DNA from 4 places in the Rhizobium sp. BT-226 genome. Region 3 is predicted to be linked to each of the others. Evidence: predicted binding sites of a transcription regulator. Region 3 holds the regulator's gene; each other region holds the start of a gene.
The links. The regulator LexA, encoded in region 3, represses DNA repair genes until DNA is damaged. The targets are predictions, from matches to a motif close to TGTTCNNNNTGTGTTCNG.

Region 1: OIU37_RS07780 (putative DNA modification/repair radical SAM protein) is a predicted target of LexA. The motif match lies at 2,594-2,611, and genes of this name have one in related genera.
Region 2: OIU37_RS16235 (ATP-dependent helicase) is a predicted target of LexA. The motif match lies at 2,950-2,967, and genes of this name have one in related genera.
Region 4: OIU37_RS25095 (ImuA family protein) is a predicted target of LexA. The motif match lies at 3,721-3,738, and genes of this name have one in related genera.

Annotation. Positions count from the first base shown of each region.
Region 1 is NZ_JAOYTI010000001.1:1,521,765-1,527,515, reverse strand. It holds gene OIU37_RS07795 (dicarboxylate/amino acid:cation symporter) at 1-729, shown strand, start outside; gene OIU37_RS07790 (glycosyltransferase family 4 protein) at 801-1,859, opposite strand; gene greA (transcription elongation factor GreA) at 1,887-2,363, opposite strand; gene OIU37_RS07780 (putative DNA modification/repair radical SAM protein) at 2,617-3,849, shown strand; gene OIU37_RS07775 (UdgX family uracil-DNA binding protein) at 3,849-5,303, shown strand; gene carB (carbamoyl-phosphate synthase large subunit) at 5,359-5,751, opposite strand, start outside.
Region 2 is NZ_JAOYTI010000002.1:1,211,688-1,217,438, forward strand. It holds partial or broken gene OIU37_RS16210 (response regulator) at 229-1,005, opposite strand; gene OIU37_RS16215 (DUF982 domain-containing protein) at 1,377-1,619, shown strand; gene OIU37_RS16220 (hypothetical protein) at 1,858-2,118, opposite strand; gene OIU37_RS16225 (BON domain-containing protein) at 2,203-2,463, opposite strand; gene OIU37_RS16230 (hypothetical protein) at 2,641-2,907, shown strand; gene OIU37_RS16235 (ATP-dependent helicase) at 3,015-5,075, shown strand; gene OIU37_RS16240 (enoyl-CoA hydratase/isomerase family protein) at 5,087-5,751, opposite strand, start outside.
Region 3 is NZ_JAOYTI010000001.1:280,243-285,993, reverse strand. It holds gene eno (phosphopyruvate hydratase) at 1-90, opposite strand, end outside; gene kdsA (3-deoxy-8-phosphooctulonate synthase) at 228-1,073, opposite strand; gene OIU37_RS01630 (VOC family protein) at 1,070-1,966, opposite strand; gene lexA (transcriptional repressor LexA) at 2,162-2,881, shown strand; gene OIU37_RS01620 (ComEC/Rec2 family competence protein) at 2,862-5,294, opposite strand; gene gltA (citrate synthase) at 5,585-5,751, shown strand, end outside.
Region 4 is NZ_JAOYTI010000004.1:110,938-116,688, forward strand. It holds gene OIU37_RS25060 (pyridoxal-phosphate dependent enzyme) at 1-282, shown strand, start outside; gene leuD (3-isopropylmalate dehydratase small subunit) at 343-951, opposite strand; gene OIU37_RS25070 (glyoxalase/bleomycin resistance/extradiol dioxygenase family protein) at 1,087-1,506, opposite strand; gene OIU37_RS25075 (hypothetical protein) at 1,634-1,867, opposite strand; gene OIU37_RS25080 (CoA ester lyase) at 2,007-2,927, shown strand; gene OIU37_RS25085 (DUF1737 domain-containing protein) at 2,927-3,133, shown strand; gene OIU37_RS25090 (metallopeptidase family protein) at 3,159-3,596, opposite strand; gene OIU37_RS25095 (ImuA family protein) at 3,758-4,702, shown strand; gene OIU37_RS25100 (DNA polymerase Y family protein) at 4,713-5,751, shown strand, end outside.

The DNA.
Region 1 (5,751 bases), 1.2 Mb from region 3:
GCCATCCTCATGAAGGCTGCGCCGATCGGCGCCTTCGGCGCCATGGCATTCACCATCGGCAAGTACGGGGTCGGATCGATCGCCAATCTCGCCATGCTGATCGGTACCTTTTACATCACCTCTCTGCTCTTTGTCCTCGTCGTTCTCGGCGCGGTCGCCCGCTACAACGGCTTCTCGATCGTGGCGCTGCTGCGCTACATCAAGGAAGAACTGCTGCTGGTCCTCGGCACCTCGTCTTCGGAGGCCGCCCTTCCGGGGCTGATGAACAAGATGGAAAAGGCCGGCTGCAAGCGCTCGGTCGTCGGCCTCGTCATCCCGACAGGCTATTCCTTCAACCTCGACGGCACCAACATCTACATGACGCTCGCAGCGCTCTTCATTGCCCAGGCAACCGGCATTCAACTTTCCTGGGGTGATCAGATCCTGCTGCTGCTGGTGGCGATGCTGAGCTCCAAGGGTGCTGCAGGCATCACCGGCGCCGGCTTCATCACGCTTGCCGCAACGCTCTCCGTCGTGCCCTCCGTGCCGGTCGCCGGCATGGCGCTTATCCTCGGCATCGACCGCTTCATGTCGGAATGCCGGGCGCTGACCAACCTCGTCGGCAATGCGGTGGCGACGATCGTCGTCGCACGTTGGGAAAACGAACTGGATACGGCGCAGCTCGCCGCGGCACTGGGCGGCCAGACCGGAGAGGATATTTCGGCTGCCGGGCTGCAGCCGGCCGAATAGTCAGCCGCTATTCCTTATCGTTAGAATCCCTGCAGCGGCCCGTTATCCAACGGGCCGTTTCTCTTTCTGCGTCAGCCGCGATTGTCGCCGAGAAGGCTGTTATAAACGGCGCCGATCGCGCTTGCTTCCTTCTCCAGCGCAAAATTCATCCTGACATGCCGTAGCGCATTCTCGCCATGGGCGAGCGCCAAAGCGGGATCGGCGATATAGGGCGCGATTGCCCGCGTCAGCGCCTCGCCATCGCCGGCGGCGACGACCGAGCCCGTCTCGCCCGTGACGATGAGCTCGGCATAGGCGCCGGCGTCCGATGCCACCACCGCGGTGCGCGAGGCCATGGCTTCGAGCGGCGTCAGGCCGAAACCCTCGTTGCGGGAAGGGGCGACGTAAAGCGTCAGGCGGCGATACCAGACCTTGATGTCCGGCACTTCGCCGAGGAAGAGGATACGGTCGCTGAGCCGGGCGGCCGCGACATCCGCCTTGAGTTTGTCGCCAAATGCCATGTGTTCGGCCGTCACCCGGCCGGAGACGATCGCCGTCCAGTCGGGATGCTGTGGCAGCAGTTCGATCATCGTCCTGACGAAAAGATCGGTGCCCTTCTGATGGCGCACACGGCCGAAGCAGCCGACGAGATGGCGGCCCGGCAGGCCGGTGGCGGCGATGCCGTCCTCCGCCGTTTCCGGCGGATGGAACAAGGCAAGATCGACGCCGTGCTGGATCACCGTGTGCGGCACCTCGAGGAACGAGCCTGATCGATCGCTGGTCGCGATGATAGCGTCCATGCGGCGGATCAGCCATTTCGTATAGGCGGTGTGCCTGCGTTGCGCGGCCGAGGTGAAGAGAAGCTTCAGCGGCATCCGCAACAGATGGCGCAGCAGGATGCCGACGGCCATCTCGTTGTTGCGGCGAGCGTGCCAGACACGCTGGCGCCGGCGCGCCGGCGGGCGCCAGAGGCCGAGGAGTTGCCGTCCCTTAAGTTTCGGCAGGTCCTCCGGCAGGCCGGGGCCGAGTGTCGCGATCTTGATGCCGAGCCGGATCTGGCATGGGATGAGCTGGACGATAGTCGACGTGACGCCGGAGAGCCGGCGCTTGAAATTGGGCGCAATGATCTCGACGTCACGGATATCGGGCAAGGGAGGGGTCTCGCGGCTCGCGGGCGATCAGCCCCAGGAAACCTGGAGGATTTCGTAGGCCTTGGAGCCGCCCGGCGCATTGACCTCGATGGAATCGCCGACTTCCTTGCCGATCAGAGCACGGGCGATCGGCGAGGAGATGGAGATGCGGCCGGCCTTGACGTCGGCTTCCTGGTCGCCGACGATCTGGTAGGTCTTTTCTTCATCGGTGTCCTCGTCGATGAGTTTCACCTTGGCGCCGAACTTGATCTTGTCGCCCGACATCTTGGTGAGGTCGATGACCTCGGCGCGCGCCGTCAGGTCTTCCAGCTCGCTGATGCGGCCTTCATTGTGACTCTGGGCTTCCTTGGCGGCGTGGTATTCGGCGTTTTCGGAAAGGTCGCCATGGGCACGGGCTTCGGCGATCGCCTCGATGATTCGAGGGCGCTCCTCCTGCTGACGCCAGCGCAGTTCTTCCTGCAGCTTGACGAAACCGCCCGGTGTCATCGGTACCTTTTCAACCATTTTTCTGTCCTTCAATCCTCGTATCCGCACAACCAGCGGCGAACACAAAAGAAAACAGGTCCCGAAGGGGAGCTTCGGAACCGTGCCACAATCTTAGTCGGACGCTTATAGCAGATCGCCAAGGCCGATTTCCAGAAAATTCGCATGAAAGAAACGCGGCGCGCCCCAACATCAGGTGATGTGGCTTGAAAATGGGCAGAAATCGCATGGTCCTGATTGACTCTCTGCATGGGAACATATAGTGAACATACTAATGAAGAAGTCGCTTACAGAACGCCTGGCCATCCTTTCCGATGCCGCGAAATATGACGCTTCCTGCGCTTCCAGCGGCACGGTGAAACGTGATTCCCGGGCAAGCGGCGGGCTCGGTTCGACCGAGGGATCCGGCATCTGTCATGCCTATGCCCCGGACGGGCGGTGCATTTCGCTTCTGAAGATACTGCTGACCAATTTCTGCATCTACGACTGCGCCTATTGCGTCAATCGCTCGTCGAGCAATGTCGAACGGGCGCGCTTTACGCCCGAGGAGGTCATCTGGCTGACGCTGGAATTCTATCGCCGCAACTATATCGAAGGCCTGTTCCTTTCCTCCGGCATTATTCGTTCGTCAGATTACACGATGGAAGAGATGGTCCGCATCGTCCGCGAACTGCGTGTGACCCACAATTTCCGCGGATATATCCATCTGAAATCGATCCCCGAGGCGTCGCCGCGTCTGATCGAGGAGGCGGGGCTTCATGCAGACAGGCTGTCGCTCAATATCGAGTTGCCGACGGATAACGGCATCACCCGCTTCGCGCCGGAAAAGAAGCCTGCCAATATTCGGCGTTCGATGGGGGATCTGAGGCTGAAGATCGAGGCCGCCGGCGAACCGACGCTGCGGACGAAGAAGCGTCAGCGTTTCGTGCCGGCCGGCCAGAGCACGCAGATGATCGTCGGCGCCGATGGCGCGAACGATGCGACGATCCTTGCGACCAGCGGCCGGCTTTACAGCAGCTACGGGCTGAAGCGCGTCTATTATTCCGCCTTCAGCCCGATTCCGGACTCGTCGAAAAATCTGCCGCTGATCAAACCGCCGCTGATGCGGGAACACCGGCTCTATCAGGCCGATTGGCTCTATCGATTTTACGGTTTCGGCATAGACGAGATCACCGCGAACCAGGCGGGAGGCATGCTCGATCTCAGCCTCGATCCCAAACTTGCCTGGGCGCTCGCCAACCGGGCCGAATTTCCCGTCGATATCAACAGGGCCGAGCGCGAGCGGTTGCTGCGTGTGCCCGGTCTCGGCACCAAGACAGTCAAAGCGATCGTTTCGGCACGGCGTTTTCGCCGGTTGCGGCTCGACGATCTCCAGCGGCTCGGCGTTTCGATCAAGAAGGTTCAGTCCTTCATCTCGGCGGAAGGCTGGTCGCCGCGCCGATTGATCGAGCGCCCCGACCTTCGCGCCATGTTCGAACCGCAACCCGAACAGTTGTCGTTGCTGTGATGCGTCGGGTCGTGCTTGCAGGACGCGGGGAGCTTGCCGAATGGCGCGACGCCGCGCGCGCTTTCGCGGCCGCGGGCATCCTGCCGGAAGAGATAGATTGGCGCGAAAAAAGCGAGGAGGCGGACCTTGCGTTTCAGCGCGACGCCATGCCGCCGGCGCCCGTCATGGCACGCAAGCCGATGACGGTGCCGCCCGCCTTCATCGAACTCGCAGAGACAGTTCTCTGTCATTCCGACCCGGCGCGTTTTTCCCTGCTTTACCGTCTGCTCTGGCGGCTGCAACTGGACCGGCAACTGCTTGAAGTGGCCTCCGACGAGGACGTCGCCTGTGCCAGGCTGATGGCGAAAAACGTTCGGCGCGACGCGCACAAGATGACGGCCTTCGTCCGCTTCAAGGAGGTTGGTGCGGTGTCGGCAGGCCGTCGAAAATTCCTCGCCTGGTTCGAGCCGGATCACCATATCGTCAGGCGAACAGCGCCCTTCTTCCAACGGCGCTTCACCGACATGGACTGGCTGATCGCCACGCCCAAGGGATCGGCCGCCTGGGACGGAGAGCGGCTGACGATGAGCGACGCGCCGTGCGAAAAACCCAATCTCACCGATGCTACCGATGACCTCTGGCGCACCTACTACGCCAGCATTTTCAATCCGGCGCGGTTGAAGCTGAAGGCGATGCAGGCGGAGATGCCGAAAAAATACTGGAAGAACCTGCCGGAAGCCGATCTCATCCCTGGGCTGATCGCATCGGCGGAGAGCAAGGTGCGGGCCATGGCTGCAGGGGAGGCGACCCAGTCGTTGCCCTTTCACGATCGCCTGCAGGAAGCCGCGCGCAGCATTCCAGTTGAACCTGAAGCGCCGGCGGGCACGCTGGAAGCACTGGGCGCGGAAGCTGCCGGCTGCACCCGCTGTCCGCTTCATGCGAAGGCGACGCAAACCGTATTCGGGGAGGGGCCGCGCGATGCAGAGGTGATGTTCGTCGGCGAGCAGCCAGGCGACCAGGAGGATATATCAGGGCGCCCCTTCGTCGGTCCCGCCGGCAGGCTGCTGGACCAGGTGATCGCTGAAGCGGGCATCGACCGCTCAACGCTTTACGTCACCAATGCCGTCAAGCATTTCAAATATGAGCCGCGCGGCAAGCGTCGCATCCATCAGAAGCCCAATATGGGGGAGGTGAAGCATTGCCGCTGGTGGCTCAATCTGGAGATGGCACTGATCAAGCCGAAGCTGATCGTTGCCATGGGGGCGACAGCGCTCGCGGCGCTGACCGATACGAAACAGCGGCTGCAGGATGTCAGGGGGAAAGCGATCGCGATCGACGAGAAGCGAACGCTCTTTGTGACAGTGCATCCGTCCTATCTGTTGCGTATTCCCGACGAGCGGCTGAAAGCGGAAGAACTGGCGCGATTTCGCGAAGATATGCTGAAAATTCAGCGCCTTATGCTGGCAGCTGCATAAACTGATTCCGAAGCCTCTGGCGCCATCGCTGATCGAGCGATGGCGCTGCCCTATCTCAGGCGAAGTAGCTCTGCAGCGGCCGCACTTCCAGATTGCCGGCCTTCAGCGCTTTGATCGCCTGGGCGGCGGCCTCGGCGCCTGCCATCGTCGTGTAATAGGGCACCTTCTGCATCAGCGTCGCACGGCGTAGCGACTTGGAGTCCGAGATCGCCTTGTTGCCATCGGTTGTGTTGATGACGAGCTGGACCTGGCGATTGCGGATCGCGTCCTCGATGTGCGGACGGCCTTCCAGCACCTTGTTGATCTTGGTGGCGGTGATACCGTTTTCGGCGAGGAAGCGGGCGGTGCCGCCGGTCGCCAGCACTTTGAAGCCCTGCTCGACGAGGATGCGGATCGCCGGCAGCACGCGCGGCTTGTCCGCGTCGCGGACGGAGACGAAGACCGTCCC
Region 2 (5,751 bases), on a different contig from region 3:
ATAATCTGCATTCGATTTAACCAACGTCTCATCAAGACGATGCGCATCGTTGATAACAACCTCAAGTGCCGCTGCTGCATTGGCTCGGTCAGGAGAAGAAACCGTTCCAGAACTAGGGATAATAGTGAGCCTTCCATCGACAAAGTCGAACAGAAGAGCGCCCGGGTGATGTTTTGTTTCACCATGCGACCTGCCGCCACCTTCAACGGTTGAGGTGTGCAGCGCTCGCTTCTTTTTATTGAGGAGGTTATCACAACGGGCTAGGAACTCGCTGGGATCGATCGGGCGGAAGATATAGTCATTGATTCCGAGGTCGAGTGCACGGATCACAATATCGTCGGCGCCTCGCTCGGTAATCAGCATGATTGGCACAAACCGCGTGCGCTCCAGCGAACGGAATCGAGAGCAGAGGCGAAGCGGATCGTAGTCGTCGAAATTGGCGTTGACGATAACCAGATCAAACCAGTTTTCGGCCGCTTCGAAAAGGGCTGCCTGCGGATCGGAGATCGCTGCCACATCCGCAACGGGCTTCAATGTTTTGATGATCTGTCCCTGCGAGTTGGCCCGTGCATCCACGAGGAGAACGCTTGCAGGGTTCGTGGCGTTTCGCACAACATGGGATCTGGTTTGAGTTTCGGCTAGCCGCAGCAGGCTTTTCACGCGGGAGATCAGCTGGAGATCGTTGACCGGTTTCGTCAGAAAGTCGTCCGCGCCGGCTTTCAGGCCGCGGACGCGGTCGGCGGGCTGATCGAGAGCGGTTATGAAGATGACCGGGATATGCGCCGTCTTTCCTTTGGCCTTTAACCGCTCGCACACCTCGAAGCCATCGAGGCCGGGCATCATGACATCGAGCAGAATGAGATCGACTTGGGTTCGCTCGCAGATCGCTAGTGCCTCATTACCATCGGCGGCAGTCAGTACTTGGAAATATTCTGCGAGAAGGCGCGCTTCTAACAGCTTCACATTCGCCAATATATCGTCAACCACCAATATGCGCGCGGTCATTCCCCGGCCCTCGACCCTGTTATCAAAACAACTTATGGGTCCCGTCGGATGCATTGACAAGAAGGCTATTCGCCCTCACCCAATCTTATGGCGATGGTGCCTTCCGCCCGTGCTCACAAGCGATCCGCAACAGGGCATCGCCATCGGTCCCTACCTCTTCCGAAACACGTCATCATCTGCTGCTTCTCATCAAAGCCGTCCATCATATCCCCTCATCGGTCGACGCGAGGCCGCTCGCAGCGGCATCAGCGACGATCCGCCCATTGCTGACGGTGAAAATCACGCTAGAATATTAACTATCGCAAAATCTCCCCGGAGGAACTGGGAGATGCTGCACTTCGTTTCTGTCGACAAATCGTGGAGGAGCATCGATGGCAACTGAAAGATGGAACAGTCCGGTCAATGTCGGTTTCGAAGGTGCCGATGCGCGAACGGTCAATGGTCCGTTCGATGCGCTGAAGTGCCTGGCGGATCTCTGGCCGAGTGTGCGCGGGCTTCGTTATATCAAGGCCCGCAGCGCCTGCCGGGCGGCGCTCGATGGGCGCAAGAGCGTGGAAGAAGCAAGAGCCGAGTTCCTGGCGGCCGCCGAAGAGGCGAAGCTGAAGCTGCATTAGCACTTCCGCAAGGAATTTCGGGCGATTTTCGCCTTCTGGGCGCGCAAGCGTGCCGGAACGGGACAATGCTTTAATTTTGGTTTGACCCTGCAACAAGTGCGTGCCGGGTTTTGGCGCAAAGGGCGTTGCGCCTGGTACAGGTGCTCAATAGAAGACTACCAGCCATCATGATGATGGTTAGAGGCTCGTCACCTCTGCGGGAACGCAGGCGAGCCTCGTCCGAGCAGGACCGCCTTTTTCAGCAATCAGCGCCGCTCTCATTCTCGATCTCGACATAACCGACACCGATGATCGTGCCATCTGCCGCGCGGATGAAGGAGGGAAGATAGTGAGGCTCTACCGGCTGGCAGGCGAGGGCCCCCGTATATTCGTTGAGGGCGATCTGGTCCTTCGGCAAAGCGGAATAATTCGTGCCGGTTTCCAGCGAGGCATGGGCGGAGCCGGCAAAGACACCGCCTGTTATCACGGTCATTGCAGAGATGCGAAGAAGCGACTGCATGAGGTTCTCCAGCGTTTAGGTCCGCCTTTCAACCCGCGGGAGGGCGTTTTGGTTCCCTTCATGCGACATGACGGCGCTGGCCGGCTAGCGTCGCAGCAGGCGACTGTGCACATAGCCTCGGCCGACGATGCTCTCGGTGATCTCGACCGCCCGCTCGACATCACCCCGCCGGCGCACGAAGCCTTCGAGGGTGACATAGGAGCCCGATATGCTGACGGTGATTTCGCCGGCTTCGATATCGGCGGCCGCATGAAGGGCGCTCTCTACCGAGGCGCGCGTCGCGGCATCGCTGTGGCCCTGCCGGCCGGGCTCGCCATGCCCCGTGAATGCTGGAAAGCCGAGCACCGTGAACGTTTCCTGATGTTGGTTGATGTCTGTTAACGCCGCAGTGACGCATTTCGTTGCGTCCCCCGGAAAAGAAGAGCTTGCTCGACAGCGATACCTGCGCGGTGGCATGGCTACCCTTGGCGAAAGGCGCCGCCGCTTCCATATCTGGCTGCAGTCGAAAGAGGGATGATGACGATGAAAGCGCTTCTGTCCGCCTTGTTTGCCGGGGCTTTGCTTGCCGGCTGTTCCTCGGCCGATAGCCCGGCGCTGGAACCCATTCCCGGCAGCATTACCTATGGCGGCCAGCCGCGAACGAAGCTCAGCAAGTCGCCAGTCGGCAGCGCCGTCTATCACCAGTTCTACAACGGGACGGGACAGCGCGTGGAGGAAACCTATATCCTTCAGCCCGACCGCAGCCTGAAGCTGGTGCGGCGCGAGATCGGTCCGGATTTCCCCGACTGAGATGTTGCCAGCGCGCCAGATCGCTTGACAGCGGCGGCAATCGCGAACATTCAAGGAACATCTAATCTTTCCCCAGTGATTCTGCGGGAGCCCGACCGGACGGCTGGATGTATCTCGAAAAGCTCAATCCGCAGCAGCGCATGGCCGTCGAGCACGGCACGCTCATCGACGGCAGCCATATTGCCGGGCCGCTGCTGGTCATTGCCGGCGCCGGCTCCGGCAAGACGAATACCTTGGCGCATCGCGTCGCCCATCTCATCGTCAAAGGCGCCGACCCCCGCCGCATCCTTTTGATGACCTTCTCGCGTCGGGCCGCCGCCGAGATGGCGCGACGCGTCGAGCGCATCTGCCGCGATGTGCTTGGTTCGAATGCCGGCGTGATGGCGGACGCGCTGTCCTGGTCCGGCACCTTCCACGGCATCGGCGCGCGGCTGCTGCGGGATTATGCGGAGCAGATCGGCCTCGATCCGGATTTCACCATCCACGACCGCGAAGACAGCGCCGATCTGATGAACCTGATCCGGCACGACCTCGGCTTCTCGAAGACGGAAAGCCGTTTTCCCACAAAGGGCACCTGCCTTGCCATCTATTCCAGGGCGGTGAATTCGGAAACCGCGCTCGACCTCGTGCTGCGCGACGTCTTTCCCTGGTGCGCGACGTGGGAGAAACAGCTGCGCGAACTATTCGCCAGCTATGTCGAGGCCAAGCAGAGCCAGAACGTGCTCGATTACGACGATCTACTGCTCTACTGGGCGCAGATGGTCGGCGAAGCGATGATTGCCGAGGATATCGGCAGCCGTTTCGACCATGTGCTGGTCGACGAATATCAAGACACCAACCGGCTGCAGGCCTCGATCCTGCTAGCGCTGAAGCCCCAAGGCCAGGGGCTGACCGTCGTCGGCGACGATGCGCAGTCGATCTATTCCTTCCGCGCTGCGACGGTGCGCAACATCCTCGATTTTCCCGCCGCCTTCAGCCCGGCCGCCAATATCGTCACGCTCGACCGTAACTACCGCTCGACGCAGCCGATCCTCGCTGCCGCCAACGCCGTCATCGATCTTGCCTCGGAGCGCTTCACCAAGAACCTCTGGACCAAGCGGCAATCGTCCGAGCGGCCGCGCCTCGTCACGGTGCGCGACGAGGCCGAGCAGGCGCGCTACATCACCGACATGGTTCTCGACAATCGCGAGGAAGGCCTCACGCTCAAGCAGCAGGCCGTGCTCTTCCGCGCCTCGCATCACAGCGGGCCGCTGGAAGTCGAGCTGACCCGGCGCAACATCCCCTTCGTCAAATTCGGCGGGCTGAAGTTTCTCGACAGCGCGCATGTGAAGGACATGCTGGCCGCCCTTCGCTTCGCGCAAAACCCCCGCGACCGGGTGGCGGGCTTCCGGCTGATGCAGATCCTGCCGGGCGTCGGGCCGTCGACGGCGCAAAAGGCGCTCGACCTGATGGCCGAGGATGCCAGCCCGATTACTGCTCTTGGCGCCATGCCGGCGCCACCGCGCTCCGGCGAGGACTGGACAACGTTCGTTTCGATGCTGCAGGAGCTGAAGACCGGCAAGGCCGGCTGGCCGGCAGAGATCGGCCTGGCACGGGAATGGTACGCACCGCATCTGGAACGGCTGCACGAGGATGCCGCGACGCGACAGGCCGACTTGTTGCAGCTCGAGCAGATCGCTAGCGGTTATGCCTCACGCGAGCGCTTTCTTACCGAGCTCACCCTCGATCCGCCGGATGCGACCAGCGACCAGGCGGGCGTACCGCTTCTCGACGAAGACTATCTCATCCTGTCCACCATCCATTCCGCCAAGGGCCAGGAATGGACGAGGGTCTTCATGCTGAATGTCGTCGACGGATGCATACCGAGCGACCTCGCCGTCGGCACCACCGCCGAAATCGAAGAGGAACGCCGGCTGCTCTATGTCGCCATGACGCGCGCTCGGGATGGTCTCGACCTCGTCGTTCCGCAACGCTTCTTCACCTATGGGCAGAACTCGCAGGGCGACCGGCACGTCTATGCCTCACGCAGCCGCTTCATTCCGGCAACGCTGCTGCAGTTCTTCGAAGCCTGCAGCTGGCCGCAGGTGAAATCTGGCAGCGCCGCCCAGCAGCAGGCGCGGCAGGTGCGCATCGATGTCGGCGCCCGCATGCGCGGCATGTGGCGATAACTGGATAGACTTCAGAGCGAAAGCGGCGGTTCGGCCGGTTTCAGGAAATGCTCGATCCTTGCTGACTCCACAGCCTCGACTGATGCAGGCGACCATTTCGGATTGCGGTCCTTGTCGATGACGGCGGCGCGAATACCCTCGAAGAAATCGGGATTATCAAGCATCTGCAGGCAGGCGCCGAGTTCCCGGCCGAGGCATTCGGCAAGCGAGGCGCTATGGCGTCCGGCCCTGAACAGTCGCAAAGCGAGCTTCAGGCTGGTCGGCGAACGCGTCAGCAGCACCCGGCGCGTCTCAGCGGCGAAATCGCCCTCCTCCCCGGCAAGTGCTGCCAGGATCTCCTCGACGCTGTCGAAACGAAAGGCGCGATCGATCGTCGCCGCGTTCTGCCTGAGTCGGCTTTCTCCCTGAGGTTCCGAAAGCTCCTGCAAGACGGCATCGACATCGCCGGATGAACTTCCGCGCGGCAGGCCGGAGAGAGCATCGATCGCTTCGCCGAGCCTCGACGACGCGATCTGAAGGTCGGCAAGCCCAGCGTGGATTGCATCGGCCGCGCCAATATCAAGCCCTGTCAGGCCGAGCCATGTTCCGGCTTCACCGGGTGCGCGTGGCAGCAGCCAGGTGGCGCCGACATCCGGGACATAGCCGATGCCGGTTTCGGGCATGGCCAGCCGGGTGC
Region 3 (5,751 bases):
GCCATCTTCGAGATAGACATCGACTTCGACGGTGGGGTTGCCACGGCTATCGAGAATCTCGCGGGCGATGATATCGGTGATTGCAGTCATGGGTTCTTCCTGCTCGGTGGGTGATCAGTCGTTCGAAACCTGTCTTAATCGAAGACGTGCAAATTACAATGCTGCAATTTCCAGCCTTCGAACCAGCCTTCCCGGCCTATAGCACGATCATGTCAGGCTGTTGAACGTCAAGCCTTGGCGACCGCATCGAAGGCAAGCAGCTTTTCGAGAAGTCGCGGCATGTCCTTAAGGTAGACCATGTTCGGTCCGTCGGAAGGTGCATTGTCGGGGTCCTGATGGGTTTCGACGAAGACACCGGCAATGCCGGCAGCCACCGCTGCGCGCGCCAGCGTTTCCACGAATTCCCGCTGACCGCCGGAGGATTCGCCCTGCCCGCCCGGCTGCGCCACGGAATGGGTCGCATCGAAGATAACGGGGGCGCCCATCGCCGCCATGATCGGCAGCGAGCGCATGTCGGAGACCAGCGTATTGTAACCGAAGGAGGCGCCGCGCTCGCACAGCAGCACGTTCGGATTGCCGCTGGCATTGAGCTTCTTCAAGACGTTCTTCATATCCCAGGGAGCGAGGAACTGACCCTTCTTGACATTGACGACGCGGCCGGTCTTGGCGGCGGCGATGAGGAGGTCGGTCTGGCGGCAAAGGAAGGCCGGAATCTGCAGGACGTCGACGATCTTTGCCACCTCCGCGCATTGCTCGGCGGTATGGACGTCGGTCAGGACAGGAAACCCGAATTCCTTCTTGAGGTCGGCAAAGACCTCCATGCCCTTTTCGATGCCGATACCACGTTCGGCCGACAGCGAGGTCCGGTTCGCCTTGTCGAAGGAGCTCTTGTAGACGAGGCCGATGCCGAGCTTTCCGCAAAGCTCTTTCAGCGTGCCGGCAACCATGAAGGCGTGGTCGCGGCTCTCCATCTGGCATGGACCGGCAATCAGCGACAGGCGGCCGGTATTGGAAAAGGTGACCTGGCCTTGGCCTTCGCCGATCCTGACTTCGGAATTCGTATCAGTGCTCATCGTGTTTCCTCGAAGGCGAAGAGCGTGCCCTGCCCGGGCGCGGGCTTCACCAGAATGCGGTTGTTCTTGCGCGTGTATGTCACCCCGTTAGCAGCCAAATGCGCTTCTGTCACGGCAAGATCGGCGACAGTGAAGAGGATTGCCCGGCCGCGTAGGCCGCGATCGGCGGATGAGCCACCAATGTCGAAATAGGCCTCCAGCCCTTCTGGCGTCATCAGGCTGATTTTGGCATTCGATGCCGCGATATTGACGCCGAAACCGGTTTTCTCGACTGCCGATTGCGCCACGGCAAGGCTGACGAAGGCAGCGAAGGCGGCCGGCTCCGGCGTGCAAAGCGCGATCTCGACTATGCCGGTGACGCCATTGGCATGTGTTTCAAGCGCGGCGCGGTCGGCCGGCAGCGGATTGACGCGCTCGACGGTGAAAAGCAGGAGATCAGGCGCGCGCAGGTCGCCGGCAAAAGCCAGCTTGAAGCCGGCGATCGTCTCGGAACCGTCCGGCATCGTCATCGGCCGGGTGAACTGCAGCATCTCGCCGGCGCTCGATCCGTTGCCGACGAAGTTTTGATGATCGATGCCGCCAGCCTTGCTGCCGAAGGCCAGTCCCGAAAGCCCCTCCTCGCCGCAGCGGAAGCGGAAGGCCTGGTTGCGGGCAGTGAAGACATTGCCTTGCCGCGCCGATGCCTCGCTCTCCTCGACGCTCGCAACCCCGAGCGGCTCCAGATAGGTCTTATCGGCAAAAAAGACGCAGGCATTCTCCGTTCCGAAGGGATGGCGCGCATCGGAGGCAACGGTGAAGCCGAGCTTGCCGAGCCTTTCGCGCGCCAGATCGATATTGACGACCGGCAGCACGACATGATCCAGCGGGTGCGGTTTGGCGGAATGCTCGTTCATCATGTCCCTCCTGGAAAGGTCAAGAGATGTGCAGCGCGACCTTCAATACAAGACTTGTGTCCCAATCCGGCGAATGAAAATAAAAATCTCAACGAGTTGGCGCCAAGTTTTACGGAAATTTAGCTACTTGCGGAACACATATGGAACATATAGTGTCTGTTCTGGATTTGTTTCAATCACGAGGTCACAACGTCGATGCTCACGCGCAAACAACAGGAGCTTCTCCTCTTCATTCATGAGCGCATGAAGGAATCCGGCGTTCCGCCATCTTTCGACGAGATGAAGGATGCCCTGGACCTCGCCTCGAAGTCCGGGATTCATCGCTTGATTACAGCGCTCGAGGAGAGAGGCTTCATTCGCCGCCTACCGAACCGCGCCCGCGCGCTCGAGGTCATCAAGCTTCCGGAGGCCTACAGCCCCAGTATCCAGCCCCGGCGCGGCTTTTCGCCGAGCGTCATCGAGGGCAGCCTCGGCAAGCCACAGCCGGTCGCCGCCCCTGCTCCTGCAAAGCCCGTCGCCGACAACGGCAATTCGGTCTCCGTGCCGGTCATGGGCCGAATCGCTGCCGGTGTTCCGATCTCGGCGATCCAGAACAACACCCACGACATCGTCGTTCCGGCCGACATGCTCGGCTCCGGTGAACATTACGCGCTGGAGGTCAAGGGCGATTCGATGATCGACGCCGGCATCTTCGACGGCGACACCGTGATCATCCGCAACGGCAGCACTGCAAGTCCCGGTGATATCGTCGTTGCCCTCGTCGATGACGAGGAAGCGACGCTGAAGCGCTTCCGGCGCAAGGGCGCCTCGATCGCGCTAGAAGCCGCCAACCCGGCGTACGAGACCCGGATCTTCGGGCCGGACCGCGTCAAGGTACAGGGCAAACTCGTCGGCCTCATTCGCCGCTATCACTGACATTGGCCAGGCCGGTTTCGGTAAAACTGTTGCTGCGCCAGTCATAGGCGCGATGGCGCATCCATGGCCGCGACAATGCATCGAATGCGGTTGCGACCTCCGGGCCGGCATCCGTGAAGCGCAACTCGATGGAACCGCTCCTGCGAAGCGTCTCACCGGTGAAGAGCGTCGCGCCTGAGCGGCAGCTGTTTAAGCGAAGGCGGACCGACGTCACGACGATATCGGCGGCGTCGCATGCCGAGCCTAGATAGGCGGCATTGTCGATGACGGTTACCACCTGACCATTGCCAAGCCTTGATGTGCACCAGGCCTTCTTGACGCAGGAAAAGCGGTTTGCGTCACCGCCCGCTGCGGCGGCCCGCATCGCGGTCCTTGCTTCGTTTTGCTGATCGCGGGAAAGCCCGACGCGGCGATCTTCTCCCTCCGGCGGGATAGCAGGACCGTCCAGCATCTTCGGCGGATCATGCTTCTGCAGGACCAGCGCTCTCTGCCACTGGTCGAAGATGAAATCCGGCGGTCTTTCACGGTTGGAAGCCATTGCCGCCGCCTCGACGATTGCGACGAGACTACCATCCTCCGAAATCACCAGATCCGGCGGCCGGGGAACCGGCAGAAGCAGCAGGATGAGCGTCGCGACCGCGATAATCGATGTGCCGATATGGCGCAACCGGGTGCGGAGCAGCGTCAGCAGCAGAAAGCCTGCCACGGCGACGGTGAAATACCAGGCGGGCAAGCGGCCGACGTCGATATTGCCATTCCAGCCGGACACCGTCTTTGCGACCGCGATCACCAGATCGAGGCCGAATCCGACGATCTTCCAGGCCCAAACATCCAAGCCGAAAGGCATGAGCAGCATTGCCAGCAAGCCGGCCGGCATAATGATGAAGGAGATGATCGGCATTGTCGCGAGATTTGCCGGCAGGCCGTAGGCGGTCAGGCGATGAAAATGCTCGATCGAAAACAGCGCGGTGGAAAAACCGCCGATCAACGAGGTCAGGAAGACGCCGCCGAAGAAGCCCGCAACGGTAACGAAGGGCCTGATGATCGGCAGCTTCAGGAAAGCGTTTTCGCGGACCCGCCGATCCTTCCACAGCTGATAGCCAGAGACCAGCGCCAATGTGGCGGCAAAAGACATCTGGAAGCTCGGACCCAAGACCTCGGACGGCGAAATGACAATGATGACGTGCGCGGAGAGAGCGACATTGCGTAGGCTGATCGACGGCCGGTCGAAGAAGACGGCGATCAACATAATGGCCATCATGATGAAAGCGCGTTCGGCAGAGACCGCAAAGCCGGAGATCAGGAAATAGGCGGTGACGGTGATGAGCGCGCCGGCGGCGGCAATCTTCTTCGTCGGATAGGCCTCGGCGACACCGGGAAAGAGGCTGAGCAGCATCCGCAAGCCGACGAAGAAGATTCCGGCCGACAGCGCCATGTTGAGACCGGAGATGGCGATGATATGCGCCAGACCGGACTGGCGCAGCGCTTCCGTCGTCGCATCCGAGATGGCGCGCCGCTCGTCCGTCACCAGAGCAGCGGCAAAAGCGCCGGTGTCGCCGGGCAGGATCGACCTTATGCGGTCGCCGATACCGCTGCGCAGCCGGTAGAGCCATTCCAGCAGCGCTTCGGTCGTCGATCTGGCCGCCTGCGGACCTGCCTGCACATCGACCTTCGTCGGCGCACCGTAGAAGAAGCCGTTGGCGCCGATGCCATCGAAATAGGCACCGAAGGAGAAGTCGTTGAGCCCGGGAAGCGCTGGGCCTGCCGGCGGCGTCAGCCGCGCTCTGCCAGTGATGATATCGCCGATCTCGAAGGCCACGTCCGCGCCGCGGGCGATTGCGGTGATGCGGTCCGGCGGCCGCTTCACCTGTGGCGCCTCAGTGCCGGTAACGGCAAGAATGTAGCGCCACCGCCCGCGATCATCACCTTCGCGCCGCTCGACACGGCCGGTCACCGTCGTCGTCACGGCGGAATCGAGGATCACGGTGGAAGCCCGCCGGCTCTCGAACTGCGCCGTGACCATGCCGCAGGCCACGAGTGAAAGCGCCAGCAGCGTTGCCCGCACTGCCGCCCGGCTGCGGCCGGCGATGAGAACCGCCACGGTCAGCGCCAACAGGCAGAGCAGTGATGCAACGAGAGGAAAATCCGATGCCGCGAGAAACCAGCCGGCTGACCCGGCGCCGAGGAAGACCGGCGAAAACAGCAGCAGGCGGCCATGGTCTACCTCCTCGCCCAGCATGCGCATGCCGGCACGCAGCAATTGCGAGGCTGCGGCCGGCAGCCGGTGGCGCAATGGTGTCTCCGACTGCGTCCTTGTCGCTCGCGTCACCACGACAGGTGGTGAAAAACTGGAGGAGTCGGCAGGGCCTTCGCCCGCTTCCGGCCGCAATTCGACTGTCGTCAACTCCTGCATGAACCGCCCAAGCCCGGCTGCGAAGGCGGCCAGAATGCAACCTCCAATCAAATCCGGCAAGCATAATCGATTGAAATATGAGGGAAAATCGCGAGCGCCAAAAGACCAGTCGAATCATCGGCTTCCGATATGCATGCGGCTCATCGCTGCAGTGCCTAAAAGGTGATACCGCAATGCACAAAATGCCATCACGGTAACTTGGCATTAGCTTCGCGATCATATAGCTATCGGTGAGGACGCTTAACCCCTATGGCGCTTTTATGGCGCCACCGCCATTTCGGAGGATCAGCATGACGGATCAAAGCGCTACAATAAAAATCGGTGACAAGTCTGTCGACCTTGCTGTCAAAAGCGGCACGATCGGCCCGAGCGTCATCGATATCGGTGCCCTCTACAAGAACACGGCTTCCTTCACGTACGATCCGGGTTTTACCTCGACCGCATCCTGTGAATCGAA
Region 4 (5,751 bases), on a different contig from region 3:
AATTCGCTCGGGGCGCGGCAGGTGGCGCAGCATGTCTTCGACCTGCCGAAGCAGCATCCGATCGAAAGTGTTGTCGTCAGCGACGCCGATGCCGTTGCCGCCTGCCTGAAATTTGCCGATGCGCAGCGCATTCTGGTCGAGCCGGCCTGCGGTGCGGCGCTTGCGGTTGCCGATGTGCATGCCGGGCTGCTTCAGCGCTTCGATCATCCTCTTATCGAGGTCTGCGGCGGCATTGGCGTGTCGCTCGAAAAACTCAGGGCCTGGAAAGAAAAGTTTCTTTGACCCACACCAAAGAAAAAGCCGGGCGTAAGCCAGGCTTGATCGGTAACCGATTGGAAGGGCTCAGGCTGCCCAGGGGTGCGAAGCGGCGTTCTTCTTTTCGAAGCTGTCGATCGCCTTGCCCTTTTCCAGCGTCAGGCCGATATCGTCGAGGCCGTTCAGCAGGCAGTGACGCTTGAACTCGTCGAGATCGAACTTGATCGAGCCACCATCGGGGCCGGTGATCTCGAGGTTTTCGAGGTCGACGGTCAGGATGGCGTTGGAGCCGCGCGAAGCGTCGTCCATCAGCTTGTCGAGATCGTCCTGGCTGACCTTGATCGGCAGGATACCGTTCTTGAAACAGTTGTTGTAGAAAATATCGGCGAAGCTGGTCGAGATGACGCAGCGGATGCCGAAATCCAGAAGCGCCCAGGGCGCGTGCTCGCGCGAGGAGCCGCAGCCGAAATTGTCGCCGGCAACCAGGATCTTGGCATCGCGATAGGCCGGCTTGTTCAGCACGAAATCCGGGTTTTCGGAGCCGTCTTCGTTATAGCGGGCCTCTGCGAAGAGGCCGGTGCCGAGGCCGGTGCGCTTGATCGTCTTCAGATAATCCTTCGGAATGATCATGTCGGTGTCGATGTTGACGACCGGCAAGGGCGCAGCAACGCCCGTGAGCTTCACGAATTTATCCATGACCCATGCTCCATTTCTGCAAATCTACTTCCTGAATTTGCATCTAGTCCAGTTTTTCGCCGAAATGAAGGAGAATCTTTCTAAAGTGGCGGCCGCGCGCGACGTTTCGCGCGGCCTGCCATTGTGCGTGTTTGGTTATTTGGACGGTGCGTTCAACCCCCAGAGGACGCCGAACGGATCACGAAGCTGGCCATAGCGGTCGCCCCAGAACATCAGTTCGACCGGCATGACGACTTCGGCGCCGGCGGAAACCGCGCGATCCCACCAGAAATCGATATCGTCGATAATAAGCTGGATGGCGAAGCCTTCATGGCCTTTGAAGGGGCCGAATTCGGGATAGGCATCCGACAGCATGAGGGAGCTGCCGTTGATGTAGAGATGCACATGCATCGTCCGGCCGTTCTCGTCGACCGGCACGCGATAGGCTTCTTCGGCGCCGAAAGCCTTCTTGTAGAATTCCGCAGCTTTCACCGCGCCGCTGACCGTCAGATAGGGCAGCAGGCCGTTCTTGACCGGTGGCATCTTGGTCGGGTTGCTCTCTGTCGTCGCATCCATGCTTGTCCTCCATTCATTTTTGAACGCCGGCTGAATGCCTGGCTGCTTCAAGGACGTGGCATGGAAGCGTGATCCGACAGTGCCGGCCGAAAATTTTCAGCGACCAAAATTTTCAGCGAAAAGATGATCAGAGATCGATGATCGTGCCGCGGCCGTCGTTCCAGATGCGCATCTCGCGTTGGCCGTTGTTTGCCTTGGCGCGGACCGGAGCGGGCTTCATCTTCATCGAAAGCGCGCGTCCGACCATGAGCACGGTCAGGATGCCGCCGACGGCGAGCGTCACCGAAAAGGTGAAAATCAGCATGGCCACGAAAACGGTGGCGCCGGCAAGCATGAGGAAGATGGAGCGAATGTTCTGCATGGGTTTGAGACCTTTCTTCGGAAAGGAATGTGGTCCTTCTCTTTCCTCTCTGCAAGGCAAGCATGGCTTTTTGTTGTTCTGCGGGAGGTTCTGGGGTGGGCTGCTTGCTTCGGCCGTCAAAGCTTGGCACTAATTCGCCATGAGCCGAAACCACATGACCCGCTCCGTCCGCCTGCGCCGTTCGGTGTTAAGCGTGCCTGCCGTCAATCCCCGCGCCCTCGAAAAAACCCATGCGGTCGATTGCGATGCGGTGATCTTCGATCTCGAGGATTCCGTGGCGCCGGAAAAGAAGGCGGAAGCGCGGGAAAACCTGAGGAATTTCTTTTCGGCTCGGCCGCTCCAAGGCAAGGAGCGGATCATCCGCATCAACAGTCTGTCCACCGATTTCGGCCTGGCGGACATGGAGCTGGTGACGGCGCTTGGTCCCGATGCCGTGCTGCTCCCGAAGGTCGACGAACCGCAGGATGTCATGGCGCTCAGTGACCTTCTCTCCGAGGCCGATGCACCGGAAGATCTGCGCATCTGGGCGATGATCGAGACACCGCGCGGCATCCTCAATGTGGCGGCGATCGCCGAGGCCGGGCGCACGCCGGGCTCGCGGCTCGATTGTCTCGTCGTCGGGCTGAACGACCTGCGCAAGGAAACCGGCGTGCTGCCGCAGCCGGGGCGGAGCTATCTCGTGCCGTGGCTGATGCAGGTCGTCCTTGCGGTCAGCGCCTATGGGCTCGATGCGATCGACAGCGTCTTCAACGATTTCAGGGACGAACAGGGTTTCGATGCCGAATGTCTGCAGGGCCGGGCCATGGGCTTTGCCGGCAAGATGCTGATCCATCCTGCGCAGATCGAGCCCGCCAACCGCCATTTCGGCCCGGATCCGGCAGCGATTGCGGAAGCGGAGGCGATCATATCAGCCTTTGCCGATCCCGCTTCCGATGGGCTGAACGTCATCAATGCAGGCGGGCGGATGGTCGAGCGGCTGCATCTTGTCCAAGCGGAAAGTCTGGTCCATAAAGCCCGCCTGATCGCAGCCCGCCAGGCTGCAGCACGAAAGACGATGTGATGAAACTCTACCGCTTCCTGACCGGTCCCGACGATGCTTCCTTCTGCCATAAGGTCACTGCCGCCCTCAACAAGGGCTGGGCGCTGGAGGGCTCGCCGAGCTATGCCTTCAATGCCGCAACCGGCGCGATGCAGTGCGGCCAGGCCGTCGTCAAGCAGGTCGAAGGCAAGGATTACAATCCCGAGATGAAACTCTCCGAGCAGTAAACGCGTCCTTTTGGACGCGCGGTGCTCAGCGCTCGGCAGCTTCCTCGGCGCTCGCCTCGATCCGCTCCATGTCATCGTCGCTCAGCCCGAAATGGTGGCCGATCTCGTGGATCAGGACGTGGGTGATGATATCGCCGAGCGTCTCGTCGTTCTCAGCCCAGTAATCGAGGATGGGACGGCGGTAGAGACGGATGCGGTTCGGCATCTCGCCGGTTTCCACCGTGAAACGTTCGGAAATGCCCCTGCCCTCGAAAAGACCGAGCAGATCGAAAGGGGTTTCCAGCGCCATGTCCTCGAAAACGTCGTCATCGGGGAAATCTTCGATCTCGATCGTGAGGTTGGTCGTCAGTTGGCGGAATTCATCCGGCAGATGGCTGTAGGCCTCCATGGCCAGCGACTCGAAGGTGCTGATCGTCGGTGCATGGCGGTCTTGCCAATCATCGCTCTGGTCTACGCGGGCCATGAATCTTCCTTCCTTTGCGGGCCCATATAGAACCTTTATCGCCGATTTTCGAGTGCGGAATCAAAGGCAGGAATATTTTCATAGAAAATGGACGTTGACTCTTCATTAGCTCTCTGGAATCTATAAGAACATAACAGGAACAAGACGGATCGGAGAACGCCATGGCGCAGCACGCCCTGGCGCGCGAGCGGCTTTTTGCGCTCCGCGAAACCATCGCCAGACTGGAGGGAAAGCCTGCGCCGGCGCTTGCGGCAGCGGAGCAGGAAGCCTTGGCGGAAGGACGTAAGACCCGCCAGGAGCGCACTCTGCCGCCCCTGCCGTTTGGGGTGGAGTTTCTCGACGGGGCGCTGGAAGGCGGCCTGCCGCTCGATGCGATCACCGAATTCCGTTCCGCTCTGTCTCGTGATGCCGGTGCTGCAAGCGGGCTGGCGATGGCTGTTGCAGCGCGACTGCAAAAGCAGGAAGCGGATGCCGGCCGCCTTCTGCCGTTGCTCTGGATTGGCGATGCCGTCGGCACGCTGGAGGCCGGTCGTCCCTATGCCCCCGGGCTTCGGGATTTCGGGCTGAGCCCGGAGCGGTTTCTCCATGCCGCCCCGCGCAAGCTGGACGAGGCGCTCTGGCTGGCGGAAGTGGCGGTGGAAAGCGCTGCCTTCTCGGCCGTCATCTTCGAAGTGCGGGGCAATCCCGCCCATTTCGGCCTGACCGAAAGCCGCAGGCTCAGTCTCAGGGCGCATGCTGCCCGCTGTCCGCTCTTTCTTGTCCGTCAGGCCGGAGCGGAGGAGGCAAGCAGTGCGGCCTTCCGTCTGCAGGTCGAACCAGCCTCGTCCGCTCTGCGGTCGTTGCCGGATGGATCGAAACTTTCCGGCAGCATCGGCAATCCGATTTTCCGTCTGACGCTGGAGAAGAGCCGAAATCCGGCCCCGCTCTCCTTTCTTCTGGAGTGGAATCCCCATGAACGCGAATTTCTCCCTGTCGCCGAACCAAACCTCGTTCGTCCTTCAGGCGAACAATCAGCGCATTCTGGCGCTCAGCTTCCCGCATCTGCCAACGGACCGCATCGCCCGCAGGCGATGGGGGCTCTCCTGGCGTTCGAAAGGGCGTCCTGAGACGCCGCCTATCGTCTGTTCCGGCAAGCTCAACAATGCCATGCGGCTGACGGCACTGGACGAGTTGGCCGAGAGGCTGGGGTTGAAGAAGGAGCTGGGCGTTGCCGAAGCGCGCGCCATGTACCCGATGCTCGAGGTCGCGGAAGAGGATCCGGCGGCCGACCGCCGGTTGCTGGAGGCAATTGCCGACTGGTGCGACCGCTATACGCCGCTGGTGGCGTTTGACGGCAAGGACGGCCTGTTTCTCGACATTAGCGGCTGCGCCCATCTTTTCGGCGGTGAAAAGGCGCTTCTCAAGGATGTGCTGTCGCGGCTTTTTCATATGGGATTCGATGCCCGCGGCGCGATCTCATCGTCGCCCGGCCTTTCCTGGGCCGCGTCCCGCTTCGGGCAAGGCGGCGTGATCGAGGACGAAGAGACGGAACATGTGCTGACGTCCTTGCCGGTTGCAGCCTTGCGGCTGGAAGGACAAACCGTCGATGCCCTGAAGAAGCTCGGTCTGAAATATATCGGCGACGTTATCGATGCACCGCGAGCGCCGCTGACCCGCCGGTTCGGCCCGGAGCTGCTTCTGCGTCTCGACCAGGCGCTGGGACGTGAAGAGGAGCCGGTCTCGCCCCGGCGTCCGGTTGCCAGCCTCTCGGCCGAAAGCCGGCTGATCGAGCCCATCGGGACGGAAGAGCAGATCCTTGCCGTCACCAGGCAGGTCGCCTTATCGCTGCAGCCGTCGCTGGAGGCGCGGGGGGCTGGCGGGCGGGTGTTCGAACTGGTGCTGTTCCGTGTCGACGGCAGGGTCTTTCGTATCTCCGTCGGCGCTTCTCGGCCGCTTCGCGAACCAAAGTTCATTGCCGGACTTTTTTCCGAGCGATTGCAGGCGGTCTATGACGATCTCGATGCCGGCTATGGTTTCGAGATCCTGCGGTTGAATGTGTTGCGGCACGATCCCTTCAACGAGGCGCAGGGTGATTTCGAGGGCGACCGTCAGGGAGAGATCTCGCTTTCGGCCTTCGTCGACCGGGTTTCCGCCCGGCTTGGTGCGGATTGCCTGC